DNA from 2 places in the Shewanella sp. SM101 genome. Region 1 is predicted to be linked to the other one. Evidence: predicted binding sites of a transcription regulator. Region 1 holds the regulator's gene; the other holds the start of a gene.

Evidence for each region. The regulator LexA, encoded in region 1, represses DNA repair genes until DNA is damaged. The targets are predictions, from matches to a motif close to TACTGTATNNNNATACAGTA.
Region 2: the regulator LexA is predicted to act here: its motif matches at 2,611-2,630, upstream of recA (recombinase RecA).

What each region holds. Positions count from the first base shown of each region.
Region 1 covers NZ_JAKKRH010000017.1:56,820-62,992, forward strand. The annotation lists gene ctaD (cytochrome c oxidase subunit I) at 1-1,333, opposite strand, end outside; gene coxB (cytochrome c oxidase subunit II) at 1,343-2,875, opposite strand; gene L5M38_RS11235 (cell division inhibitor SulA) at 3,279-3,791, opposite strand; gene lexA (transcriptional repressor LexA) at 3,788-4,408, opposite strand; gene plsB (glycerol-3-phosphate 1-O-acyltransferase PlsB) at 4,569-6,173, shown strand, end outside.
Region 2 covers NZ_JAKKRH010000082.1:4,207-10,379, reverse strand. The annotation lists gene mutS (DNA mismatch repair protein MutS) at 1-2,335, opposite strand, end outside; gene recA (recombinase RecA) at 2,738-3,805, shown strand; gene L5M38_RS23295 (regulatory protein RecX) at 3,823-4,293, shown strand; gene alaS (alanine--tRNA ligase) at 4,613-6,173, shown strand, end outside.

The DNA.
Region 1 (6,173 bases):
TCGGGAAAAATAGCACGTTGACGGATATCACCGAGCACCAGAAATGCCATTGTCCCAGTCGTTCGTTGTACATGTGCCCCGTCCACTTAGGTAGCCAGTAATAGGCCGCTGCCATGATGGAGAAAATCGCACCAGTCACGAGCACATAATGGAAATGTGCCACAACAAAATAAGTATCGTGGTACTGGAAGTCGGCGGGCGTAATGGCGAGCATTAATCCCGAAAAACCGCCAATAGTGAAGAGTATGATAAAGGCTACAGCAAACAGCATGGGCGTTTCGAAACTGAGTGAGCCGCGCCACATAGTGGCAACCCAGTTAAACACTTTCACCCCAGTTGGCACTGCAATCAACATAGTGCAATACATGAAAAACAGCTCGGCAAACACTGGCATACCTGTGGTGAACATATGGTGCGCCCACACGAGGAACGACAGAATTGCAATACTAGCCGTAGCATAAACCATGGATGCATAGCCAAATAGGGGTTTACGACTGAAGGCTGGGACTATGGCAGAGATGATGCCAAAGGACGGCAAGATCATGATGTAAACTTCAGGGTGGCCGAAGAACCAGAAAATATGCTGGAACATCACAGGATCGCCGCCGCCAGCCGCATCGAAGAAACTCGTGCCGAAAAACTTATCGGTCAGCACCATAGTCACTGCGCCAGCGAGTACGGGCATAACCGCAATCAGTAGGAATGCCGTGATAAGCCAAGTCCAGACAAACAATGGTAACTTCATCCATGTCATGCCTGGCGCGCGTAAATTCACTATGGTCACAATCACGTTGATTGCGCCCATGATCGAACTAATCCCCATGATGTGAATAGAAAATACAAAGAGCGCCGTGCTGTCTGGGCTATACGTTGTTGATAGTGGTGCGTAGAAGGTCCAACCAAAGTTAGGTCCGCCACCTTCCATAAATAGCGAACTGAGAAGAATAGTAAAGGCGAAGGGGAGTATCCAAAAACTCCAGTTATTCATCCGTGGCAGCGCCATATCGGGCGCCCCTATCATCATAGGGATCAGCCAGTTAGCGAGCCCTGTAAAGGCTGGCATTACCGCACCGAATACCATGATCAGCCCATGAACAGTTGTCATTTGGTTGAAAAAGTTGGGCTCGACCAATTGTAATCCAGGTTGAAAGAGTTCAGCGCGGATCACCATGGCCATAGCGCCACCGGTTAAGAACATAATGAAGCTGAACCATAAATACAAAGTACCTATGTCTTTATGGTTGGTGGTCAGCAGCCAGCGCATGATGCCCTTTGGCGCACCATGATGATGGTCATCATGGGCTGCGGTTTGATCTTGAGTCGTTGTGCTCATCATTATCCCCTACTGTCCATGACTTGCGATATCAGCAGGTTGCACTGTATCGCCGGTATTGTTGCCCCAAGCATTGCGTTCATAGGTAATGACTGCTGCAAGTTGCTGTGGGCTAAGCTGTTTGCCAAATGCCTGCATAGCCGTGCCCGTTTTGCCGTGCATCACAATATCGATGTGATTGGCGACTGGTCCAATGGCGATAGCACTACCCACTAGCGCGGGGAAGGCGGGTGGTATTCCTGCACCTGTCACTTGATGGCAGGCAGCGCAGAAGGTCGCGTAGACAGTTTCACCTTCGGCCATGAGGGCGTCATGGCTGAGTGTGGGGAGGCTTGCGGGATCGATTGCAGCTGAGACGTCTGCAGGTGCGGGTGTCGGAGTTGTACTGCTTGGTACCGCGGCGGATGTTTGTGCAGAATTGCCGTTCATGTACTCGTTGACGTCTTTGGCTTGCACTGCATCGCCAGTATTATTGCCCCAAGCATTACGCTCGTAGGTAGTCACTGCCGCGATTTCTTGTGCAGTCAATTGCTTACTAAACGCTTGCATGGCTGTACCCGTTTTACCGTTGAGCACAATTTCAAGGTGGCCGCTGATCGGTCCCGTTGCTATCGGGCTACCTTTAAGGTGCGGAAATACGCCTTGCAACCCTTCGCCATTGGGCTGGTGGCAGGCTGCGCAGTGCCCGAGGTAAACTTGTTCACCTTGAGTCATCAACTCTTCTTTACTTAGGGTTTGTGATAAAGCGGCTTGAGCGGCTTCAGCCGCAGCACCTGCGGCTTGTTTCTGCTCTGTTACCCAAGCCTCAAACTCGGCTTCAGGTAACGCTTGTACTACGATAGGCATAAAACCATGGTCTTTTCCGCAAAGTTCGGCGCATTGACCGCGGTAAATGCCGGGTTTGTCGATGCGAGTCCAAGCTTCATTGATAAATCCAGGGTTGGCATCTTTCTTAATTGCAAAGGCGGGTACCCACCAAGAATGGATGACATCCTCTGAAGTCATCAGAAAGCGGATTTTGCGGTTTATCGGTAGAACGAGCGGTTTATCGACTTCCAATAGATAGTTTTCACCCTTGGTTTCGGTGCCTTCGATTTGTGCTCTGGGTGTTGTCAGTATGCTATAAAAATCAATATCTTGATCGAAATAGCTGTAATGCCATTTCCATTGGGAACCCGTGACTTTTACGGTGAGATCGGCGTTACTGGGATCTTCCATTGCGATTAAAGTTTTTGTCGCTGGAATCGCCATTAAGATCAAAATGATAAATGGCAGAATCGTCCAAGCGATTTCAACTTTAGTGCTTTCGTGAAAGTGGGACGCGACAGCGCCTTTGGATTTTCTGTGGTTGATCATGGCGTAAATCATGACGCCAAAGACCACTAGGCCTATTGCGCAGCAGATATACAAGATGGTCATGTGCAAGTGATAAACCTTGCCACTGATCTCGGTCACGCCAGGGGTCATGTTGAACCGCATGTCCGCGGCGGTCAACGGTGGTGCGAAAAGCACCACGAGTAAACAATACAACAATTGCTTCACAAGACTTCTCCTCTGCCAATTGCGAATAGCAACTACAAAGAAGAGCAACACAGTAAGTCTCAACTCTATGCAAACTCTTCAGTTCCCAAAAAAGCTTTTTTGACTTCAACGTGCGTTGGCGGCTGTTACTTTTAATCAAGTATTGTTACTGCTGGTAATTAGCCACGCTGGCACATACTGCTGAAATAAATCTGTTCTCTATTTTTAGTGGCGCTTCGAGTTCGATAAATACTCGATTCATTGACCACGGAAGGTGATATATCACCACCGACTTAACCAACCATACTTGCTGTTTAAATATTGATCAAGATCACTTATTTATCTAATTATCTGAAAAATTGCCAAAAAAAAGCCTCACATTCATAGGTGAGGCGGCTTTCAAGGTAAAAAATTAAATGAATATTTAATGTACAGCGCTAAAAAAAGATTGCTGACCGAAGAGATTGCCTTGCTCAATGCGTACGTCGGCATGTAAGTGACTGTTTACGTCTTCAAGCACTATACCCATAGCTCGGGCACTTTTAGCCACGATTTGTAGGCGTCGATTATCCCGCGCATCTAATGATTGAGTCCAAGTAATGACTGCACTGGACGTACCACTTGTTAGGGCTTTTTCCATCGCCCACAGGGTTTCGACTTCATCTTTAGCATGTACCAGCAAAACTCTATCCATACGCACACCTGCGCTAGCGAGTGTTTGCTTGTAGCCAATACTTGGAGGGTTGATGAGCACTAACCAACGGCCCTGTTGGCTTAACTGAGCGAGTTGTGCACTCAGATGAATTAATTCTTGGCGACCTTGAGTCTTGGTTGGCATACAGGCGATAGGCGCATGGTGCCAGTCATAGTCGGCATCACGGACTTCATCGAGCCACAAGCCCGGATGGCGGGGGGCATTGCCAAGTAGTTTATTCATAGCCAATCTCCATTACGGATCACACCGACGGCGAGTCCTTCAATTGTTAAACTTTGGAAGCCTAAATCCACTTTAATCGGGGAGTAATCTTCATTTTCGGCATGTAGATAGACCACATTACCTTTTTTTTCGAAACGTTTAACAGTGACATCGTCATCGACTCTAGCGACAACCACTTGACCATTTCTAGCTTGTTCTACTTTATGAACTGCCAGCAAATCACCTTCGAGAATGCCGATATTTTTCATGCTGTCGCCTTTTACTCGCAGTAAAAAATCGGCGGCGGGATGGAACATGCTTGGGTCGACTTGGTAGTACTGTTCAACATGTTCTTGGGCGAGGATAGGTTCACCCGCGGCCACTTGGCCGATGAGCGGTAAACCTGTTTCAGTCAAATCTTCGATTTCCGCAGGCAGACGAATGCCCCGAGATGTGCCTGGCATGATCTCAATGCAGCCCTTTTTCGCCAACGCTTTAAGGTGTTCTTCAGCCGCATTGGCGCTCTTAAAACCTAAACGGGTTGCGATTTCTGCCCGAGTGGGTGGCATGCCAGTATCGGCAATATTTCGTTTAATTAGCTCTAAAATTTCAGCTTGGCGTGGCGTCAAAGGTCTCATGGTGTTTCCTGTTTTTCTATACAGTTACTGTTAGTATATACAGTATTATTTGCAGCGCAAGTATTAACCACTTTTTAGCTATGTTGGAGAGAATTAGCGAATATTGCCCATAGTCTGGTATTCTATCGGGCTAGTAAACGCACTTAATTGCATAAGAATAATGCCTAAACACGACTCTCTTTGGTTGAAATCATTACGTTGGATCCAAAAACACTTAGTGCACACTATTGTGGTGCCTCAGGATCCCTTTGCCGATCTGAATCTGGATGCTTCCAGACCCCTTGTTTATGTGATGAAAACAGAATCCCTCAGTGACATAGCTGCTTTGAGCGAAATAACGGCTAAGTTAGGTTTACCAAGCCCTTATGAGCCTCTAGTGGCTAATGGTGTGACTGCGCCTCGGGTTGTCTGTCTTCAAGGACGTAAGCCACTGTTTGGCGAGCGTGCTGGTAATGAGCCTTTCCTCGAATGCTTTATGCGTTTGTTAGCCGTGCATAAGGAACGTCCTGAATTGGATATTCAACTGGTGCCCGTGAGCTTGTATTGGGGTCGCACGCCAGGGAAAGAAGACGACACTATGAAGGCGGCCGTATTTGAGCGGGAAAACCCGACTTGGTTGCGCAAGTGCTTGATGATTCTGTTCTTAGGTCGACATAACTTCGTGCAGTTTTCGAATGCCGTATCCCTGCGTTACATGGCTGACGAACATGGCACCGACATGGGGATTGCCCATAAGTTAGCACGGGTTGCGCGCGTGCATTTCCGTCGTCAACGTAAGGTAATGACAGGGCCTGTGCTGCCAAACCGCCAAGCACTGTTTCATTCGTTACTCAAATCTGAGTCGCTGCGCAAAGCGATTCAAGAAGAAGCCGCCAGTAAAAAGATTTCTGAGACCCAAGCGCGCGAGACGGCTATTGAGTATCTCGATGAAATCGCTGCCGATTACTCAGACAGTTTAGTGCGTATTGCCGAGCGTTTTTTAACTTGGCTGTGGAACAAGCTTTACAGCGGGATCAACATTAAAGGCGCCGAGCAAGTTCGGCAGTTACACCACGATGGCCACGAGATTGTTTATGTGCCTTGCCATCGCAGCCACATGGATTACCTGCTGTTATCGTATATTTTGTATTATCAAGGCATGGTTCCGCCGCACATTGCTGCCGGCATTAACCTCAATTTCTGGCCCGCGGGACCTATGTTCCGTCGCGGTGGTGCCTTCTTTATCCGCCGTAGTTTTAATGGCAATAAGCTGTACACCGCAGTATTTCGTGAGTATTTAGATCAGCTGTTTGCTAAAGGTTATTCGGTGGAATACTTCTCCGAAGGTGGCCGTTCACGTACTGGCCGTCTGTTGGCGCCGAAAACTGGCATGATCGCCATGACGATGAACAGTGTGCTGCGCGGTATCGAGCGTCCAGTCACGCTAGTGCCTGTGTATTTAGGCTATGACCATGTGATGGAAGTGGCGACGTATCATAAAGAGTTAAGTGGTAAGAAAAAGAAAAAAGAATCTGTGTGGCAGGTGTTTGGTGCGATTCGCAAACTTGGTAATTTCGGCCAAGGTTATGTGAACTTTGGCGAGCCGATTACTCTGCAAAACTTCTTAAATGAGCGCGCGCCAAACTGGCGTACTGAGTTGGCCGATGATCCTGAGCAAAAACCAAGCTGGTTAACGCCAGCGGTAAACGTGCTGGCGAATCGAGTGATGACGAATATTAACGATGCGGCGGCGGCGAGTTCGGTGACCTTGACGAGTTTAGTGTTG
Region 2 (6,173 bases), on a different contig from region 1:
CTTGTAAGCCGTAGCTTTTACTGGCGGCGCCTTCTTGTACCGCATGCATAAAGGCGATGGTATCTTCATGCTCAATGGCATCAAGGTGCACGTTATACACGCCTGTCATTAGCTCAGGCAATTGAGTTAATTCAAAATAATGGGTGGCGAATAGGGTCATAGCTCCGACTTGCTGGGCTAAATATTCCGCCGCCGACCAAGCTAGTGATAAACCATCATAGGTGGATGTTCCACGGCCGATTTCATCCATTAACACTAAACTACTGGCAGTGGCATTGTGCAGGATGTTGGCAGTTTCAGTCATTTCTACCATAAAGGTTGAGCGGCCAGAGGCCAGATCGTCTGATGCGCCAATACGGGTAAAGATGCGATCAATCGGGCCAATCAGGGCGCGATCTGCTGGAACAAAACAGCCAATGTGGGCCATCAGTGTAATCAAGGCGACTTGACGCATATAGGTCGATTTACCGCCCATGTTGGGTCCGGTGACAATCAACATACGTCTTTGATTGTGCAAGGTCACTGGGTTAGCGATAAACGGCGTTTGGCTAACACGCTCCACCACTGGGTGGCGACCAGCCTCTATCTGTACTCCGATATCTTGGCTCAGCTCTGGACAAGTGTAGCCTAAGGTTTCGGCACGCTCGGCAAAGTTACTCAGTACATCAAGCTCAGCCGCTGCTCTAGCAAAAGCCTGTAATTCATGCAATTTGGGCAGAATAAGATCGAACAACTGTTCCCATAACTGCTTTTCGAGTGCCAGCGCTTTACCTTGGCTCGAGAGGACTTTTTCTTCGTATTCCTTAAGTTCGGGCGTGATATAACGCTCCATATTCTTAAGTGTTTGGCGTCGTTGATAATTGAGCGGTACTTGTGAGGATTGCAGACGGCTCACTTCGATGTAATAGCCGTGTACGCGGTTATAGCCAACTTTAAGTGTATTGATGCCAGTACGTTCTTTTTCTCTGGCTTCAAGTTGTACTAAGTAATCACTCGCTCCTTCGCTCAGACCGCGCCATTCATCTAGTTCGCTGTTGTAGCCTTCACGGATCACCCCGCCATCGCGGATAAGCATAGGTGGATTATCGACTATCGCGCGCTCAAGTAGGGCTTGCTCAGCGGGGAACTCACCTAAGTGTTGGCGCAACTGGGTCGTGTGCGGTGCGCTCAGTGTACTTAAACTCAGTTGTAATTCAGGCAATAAGCCCAGAGCTTGACGTAAACGTGCAAAGTCCCTTGGACGGGCAGTGCGCAGGGCTAACCTTGCCATGATACGTTCGATATCGCCAAGTGCCTTTAACTGCTCATGCAAACCTTCATGGGCTGCGGTATCGAGGAGTTCAGTCACCGCCTGTTGGCGCGCCTTGATTTGCTTAGGATCTCGCAGCGGCTGATGGATCCAGCGTTGTAACATACGGCTGCCCATAGGCGTTGCCGTATTATCTAATACTGCCGCTAAGGTATTATCGCGGCCACCGGCAAGGTTTTGAGTTAATTCTAAATTACGGCGAGTTGCCGCATCGAGTACTATGCTATCGGTTTGATTGAAGCGGATAATGGCATTGATATGGGGCAGTGCCGTGCGCTGTGTGTCTTTGACATATTGCATCAAGCAACCCGCAGCCTGCAGTGATAAACGTGCATCTGCGATACCAAAACCATGCAAGTCTTTCGTGCCAAACTGGGCCAGTAGTAACTTGATACTCGTATCGTAATCAAATTCCCACTCGGGGCGACGGCGTTTGCCTTTAAAACCGTTAAGTAGACCTAGTTCGCCAAAGTCTTCACTGTAGAGAATTTCAACGGGATTAGTGCGTTGCAATTCTGCTTCTAATGACTCTCGCGTGTCGAGCTCTGCAATCACAAAACGTCCGGATGAAACATCTAATGTGGCATAACCAAAACCGACTTTACCTTGATAAACCGCGGCTAACAGATTGTCTTGGCGTTCTTGTAGCAACGCTTCGTCGGTTAAGGTGCCTGGTGTGACAATTCGCACCACTTTACGTTCTACGGGCCCTTTAGATGTCGCGGGGTCGCCAATTTGTTCGCAAATCGCAACTGATTGACCAATTTGAACTAATTTTGCAAGATAGCCTTCCACAGCATGGTAAGGAAGTCCCGCCATCGGAATAGGATCGCCACCACTTTTACCGCGCGCAGTGAGTGAAATGCCTAATAGCTCAGAAGCGCGTTTAGCATCGTCATAAAACAACTCGTAGAAGTCACCCATGCGATAAAACAGCAACATATCGTGATGTTCTGCTTTCATCGTCAAGTACTGACGCATCATAGGAGTATGTTTTTCTAAATCATCGGTATCAATTACATTCATTAAATCGTTATCGTCCGTTGTGACTGCCTAAAGGCGATACAGTTTGTGTGGTTAAGGGTGATTAAGCGCTATGGAAGCGGAAGACTGCTGTACAATTTTCAGCTAAAAAGACCACGCAAAATTTGTTGCGCCAATCTTAGCAATAATTTAGCGAAAATTGAGCCCTTAACGATGGATATTGATCAAAGGGAGCTATTATCTGATTTGATATTCGCTAAAACCTTGGCCATATTAAAAATCCTATCAGCTAAAAATAATTCAGTCACAGGTCTTGATACTGTATGATTGTACAGTATACTAGTCAGCAGAATTAAGACAAAAAGCGCGGCTTTTTGAATTACCCGTTTGTAAATTAAATATCACTTTTGACAGCTTAATGCTTGTCTTGATGAGGGAACAGGAATGAAGGTCGATCCAAATAAAGAGAAAGCACTTGCTGCGGTATTGATCCAAATTGAGAAACAATTTGGTAAAGGCTCCATCATGAAGCTGGGCGAAGATCGCTCTATGGATGTTGAGACCATTTCTACCGGTTCTCTGTCTCTGGACGTTGCTTTAGGTGCTGGCGGTTTGCCAATGGGTCGTATAGTTGAGATCTATGGTCCTGAATCATCAGGTAAAACAACACTGACTTTAGAAGTGATTGCCGCAGCGCAACGTGAAGGCAAAACCTGTGCCTTTATCGATGCAGAGCATGCGTTAGACCCTATTTATGCTAAAAAATTGGGCGTAGATATTGATAACCTGCTGTGTTCACAACCGGATACCGGCGAGCAAGCGCTTGAGATTTGTGATGCTTTAACTCGCTCAGGCGCTGTTGACGTTATCGTAGTCGACTCCGTGGCGGCATTAACGCCTAAAGCTGAAATCGAAGGCGAAATTGGTGATTCTCACATGGGCCTAGCGGCGCGTATGATGAGCCAAGCCATGCGTAAACTTGCGGGTAACTTAAAGCAATCTAACACCTTACTTATCTTCATCAACCAAATTCGGATGAAAATTGGTGTGATGTTCGGTAACCCAGAAACTACAACCGGTGGTAACGCGCTGAAGTTTTATGCTTCTGTTCGTTTAGACATTCGCCGCACTGGTGCCATTAAAGACGGCGATGAAGTTGTCGGTAACGAAACTCGCGTTAAAGTGGTGAAAAACAAGGTTGCAGCGCCGTTTAAGCAGGCTGAGTTCCAAATCCTTTATGGCCAAGGTATTAACCGTACTGGTGAGTTAGTAGACTTAGGCGTAGCCCATAAGTTGATTGAAAAAGCGGGCGCTTGGTACAGCTATAAAGGCGATAAAATCGGCCAAGGTCGTGCTAATGCTGGCAAATATCTGACTGAAAACCCAGCTATTGCTGCTGAAATTGACAAGACGCTACGTGAGTTGCTTTTGAGTAATCCGAGTGCCTTGGCTGCCAAAGCTGATGATAGTACTGAGGACAATATTGATTTAGAGACAGGCGAAGTATTCTGAGTCAGTCAGCCCATCAAATTGCGGTCGCGCTGTTAGCGCGCCGCGATTATTCCCGTTTACAAATCCGCGATAAATTGCTCGAAAAAGGTTTCGAAATTAACGATATCGAACCTGTACTCGATGCTTGCGAATCCTCCGGTTTTATTAATGATGCTCGTTATGCCGAACTGTTAGTGCGAAGCCACATCAGTCGAGGCCACGGTGCAATACGCATCCGCCAAGCAATCGCACAGAAAGGCTTATCTAAAGACTGTATTGAAGCCGCTTTGGTTAATTGTGATTGTGACTGGTTTGAGCTAGCAAAAGATAAAGCCACCAAAAAATACGGCATTCCCCGTGTGACAGAAGTGAAGGGCTCTAAAGCTCGGGATCTCATCGCAAAGGAAAAGGCCAAACGAGTGCGTTTTTTAATGGGCCAAGGCTTTAGCTACGATCAAATCACTTACGCACTAGATTCAGATCCCAATGATCTCGATGAAGATTATTAAATTTGGAGCTAAGACTGTAAAAGTTCATCTAAATATCATCAATGGGTATTGTCAATTTCATACTTCACATTAGACTCACTTGCTTAAATATTGTCCGTGCCGCGATAAACTTACGCCGTCTTTATTTGTGCTTTATCCTGTCGTTTTGCTTCTAGTGACTCTGGTGTGGGCGATTCACGCTAAAATATTAAATTCCTGATGTGTATATCACCAATCAAGACTGGTCGTCCTTCCTTAGTCTGCTTATAATGCTGGGCAAATAGAAATACGGCTAGCCTAAGGCGTAGCTGGTAATGCTTACCCAATTCAGGATGATTTCATGTATCAAACTACAGCAGAGCTCAGAAGCGCTTTCCTCGAATTTTTCCGCAGCAATGGTCATCAAGTTGTGGACAGTAGTTCATTAGTGCCAGGCAACGATCCCACACTTTTATTTACCAATGCAGGCATGAACCAGTTCAAGGACGTGTTTCTTGGCATGGACAAACGCAATTATACGCGTGCGACCACTGCTCAACGTTGTGTACGCGCTGGTGGTAAACATAACGATTTGGATAACGTTGGCTACACAGCACGTCATCACACCTTTTTCGAAATGCTAGGTAACTTCAGTTTTGGAGATTATTTCAAAGAAGAAGCGATTCGTTTGGGCTGGACTTTTTTAACTGAAACCTTAAAGCTGCCGAAGGAACGTCTGTGCGTCACTATTTATCAGACAGATGATGAAGCCTTTGAAATCTGGAATAAAAAAATTGGTGTCGCTGCCGAGAACATCATACGTATCGGTGACAATAAAGGTGCTGCATTTGCGTCAGATAACTTCTGGCAAATGGGTGATACCGGTCCTTGTGGTCCATGTACTGAGATTTTTTATGATCATGGTGATCATATTTGGGGCGGACGTCCTGGCAGTCCTGAAGAAGATGGTGATCGTTTCATCGAAATCTGGAACATCGTTTTCATGCAGTACAACCGTCAAGCATCGGGTGAAATGTTACCTTTGCCTAAGCCCTCGGTTGATACAGGCATGGGGATTGAGCGTATTGCTGCGATTATGCAGGGCGTACATTCTAACTACGAAATCGATATTTTCCGTACTTTGATTGCTAAAGCCGCAGAGGTCATTGGTGTTAGTGACTTATCTGAAAAGTCGCTGCGAGTCATTGCCGATCATATCCGTTCATGTGCATTTTTAATTGCCGATGGCGTTATGCCGTCGAACGAAGGCCGTGGTTATGTGCTGCGCCGTATTATTCGCCGCGCTGTTCGCCATGGTAACAAGTTAGGTGCGACCGAAGCTTTCTTCTACAAGCTGGTTCCGTCTTTGATTGCGGTGATGGGCGATGCAGCAAAAGGGTTAGCTGAGACTCAATCGATTGTTGAAAAGGCACTGAAAGCGGAAGAAGAGCAATTTGCCCGTACGCTTGAACGTGGTTTAGGTATTTTAGATACGGCCTTAAACGAGTTGAAAGGTGACACCTTAGACGGCGAAACCGTATTTAAGCTGTATGACACCTATGGCTTCCCAATGGATTTGACCGCTGACGTATGTCGCGAGCGCAACATCATTGTCGATGAAGCAGGTTTCGAAGTCGCCATGGCTGAACAACGTAGCCGCGCACAAGCTGCCGGTAACTTTGGTGCAGATTATAACGCTGCGCTGAAAATTGATGCTGAAACTGCATTCAGTGGTTATACCGAATTAGCGGGTCAAGCTAAGGTCACCGCGATTTATCAAAATGGTGAGTCAGTGACGGCGATCAAAGCGGGTGATGAAGCCGTTGTCGTACTCGATGTAACACCTTTCTACGCGGAATCTGGCGGTCAAGTCGGCGATAAAGGCCAATTGGTTGCGAATGGTATTGAGTTTACGGTAAACG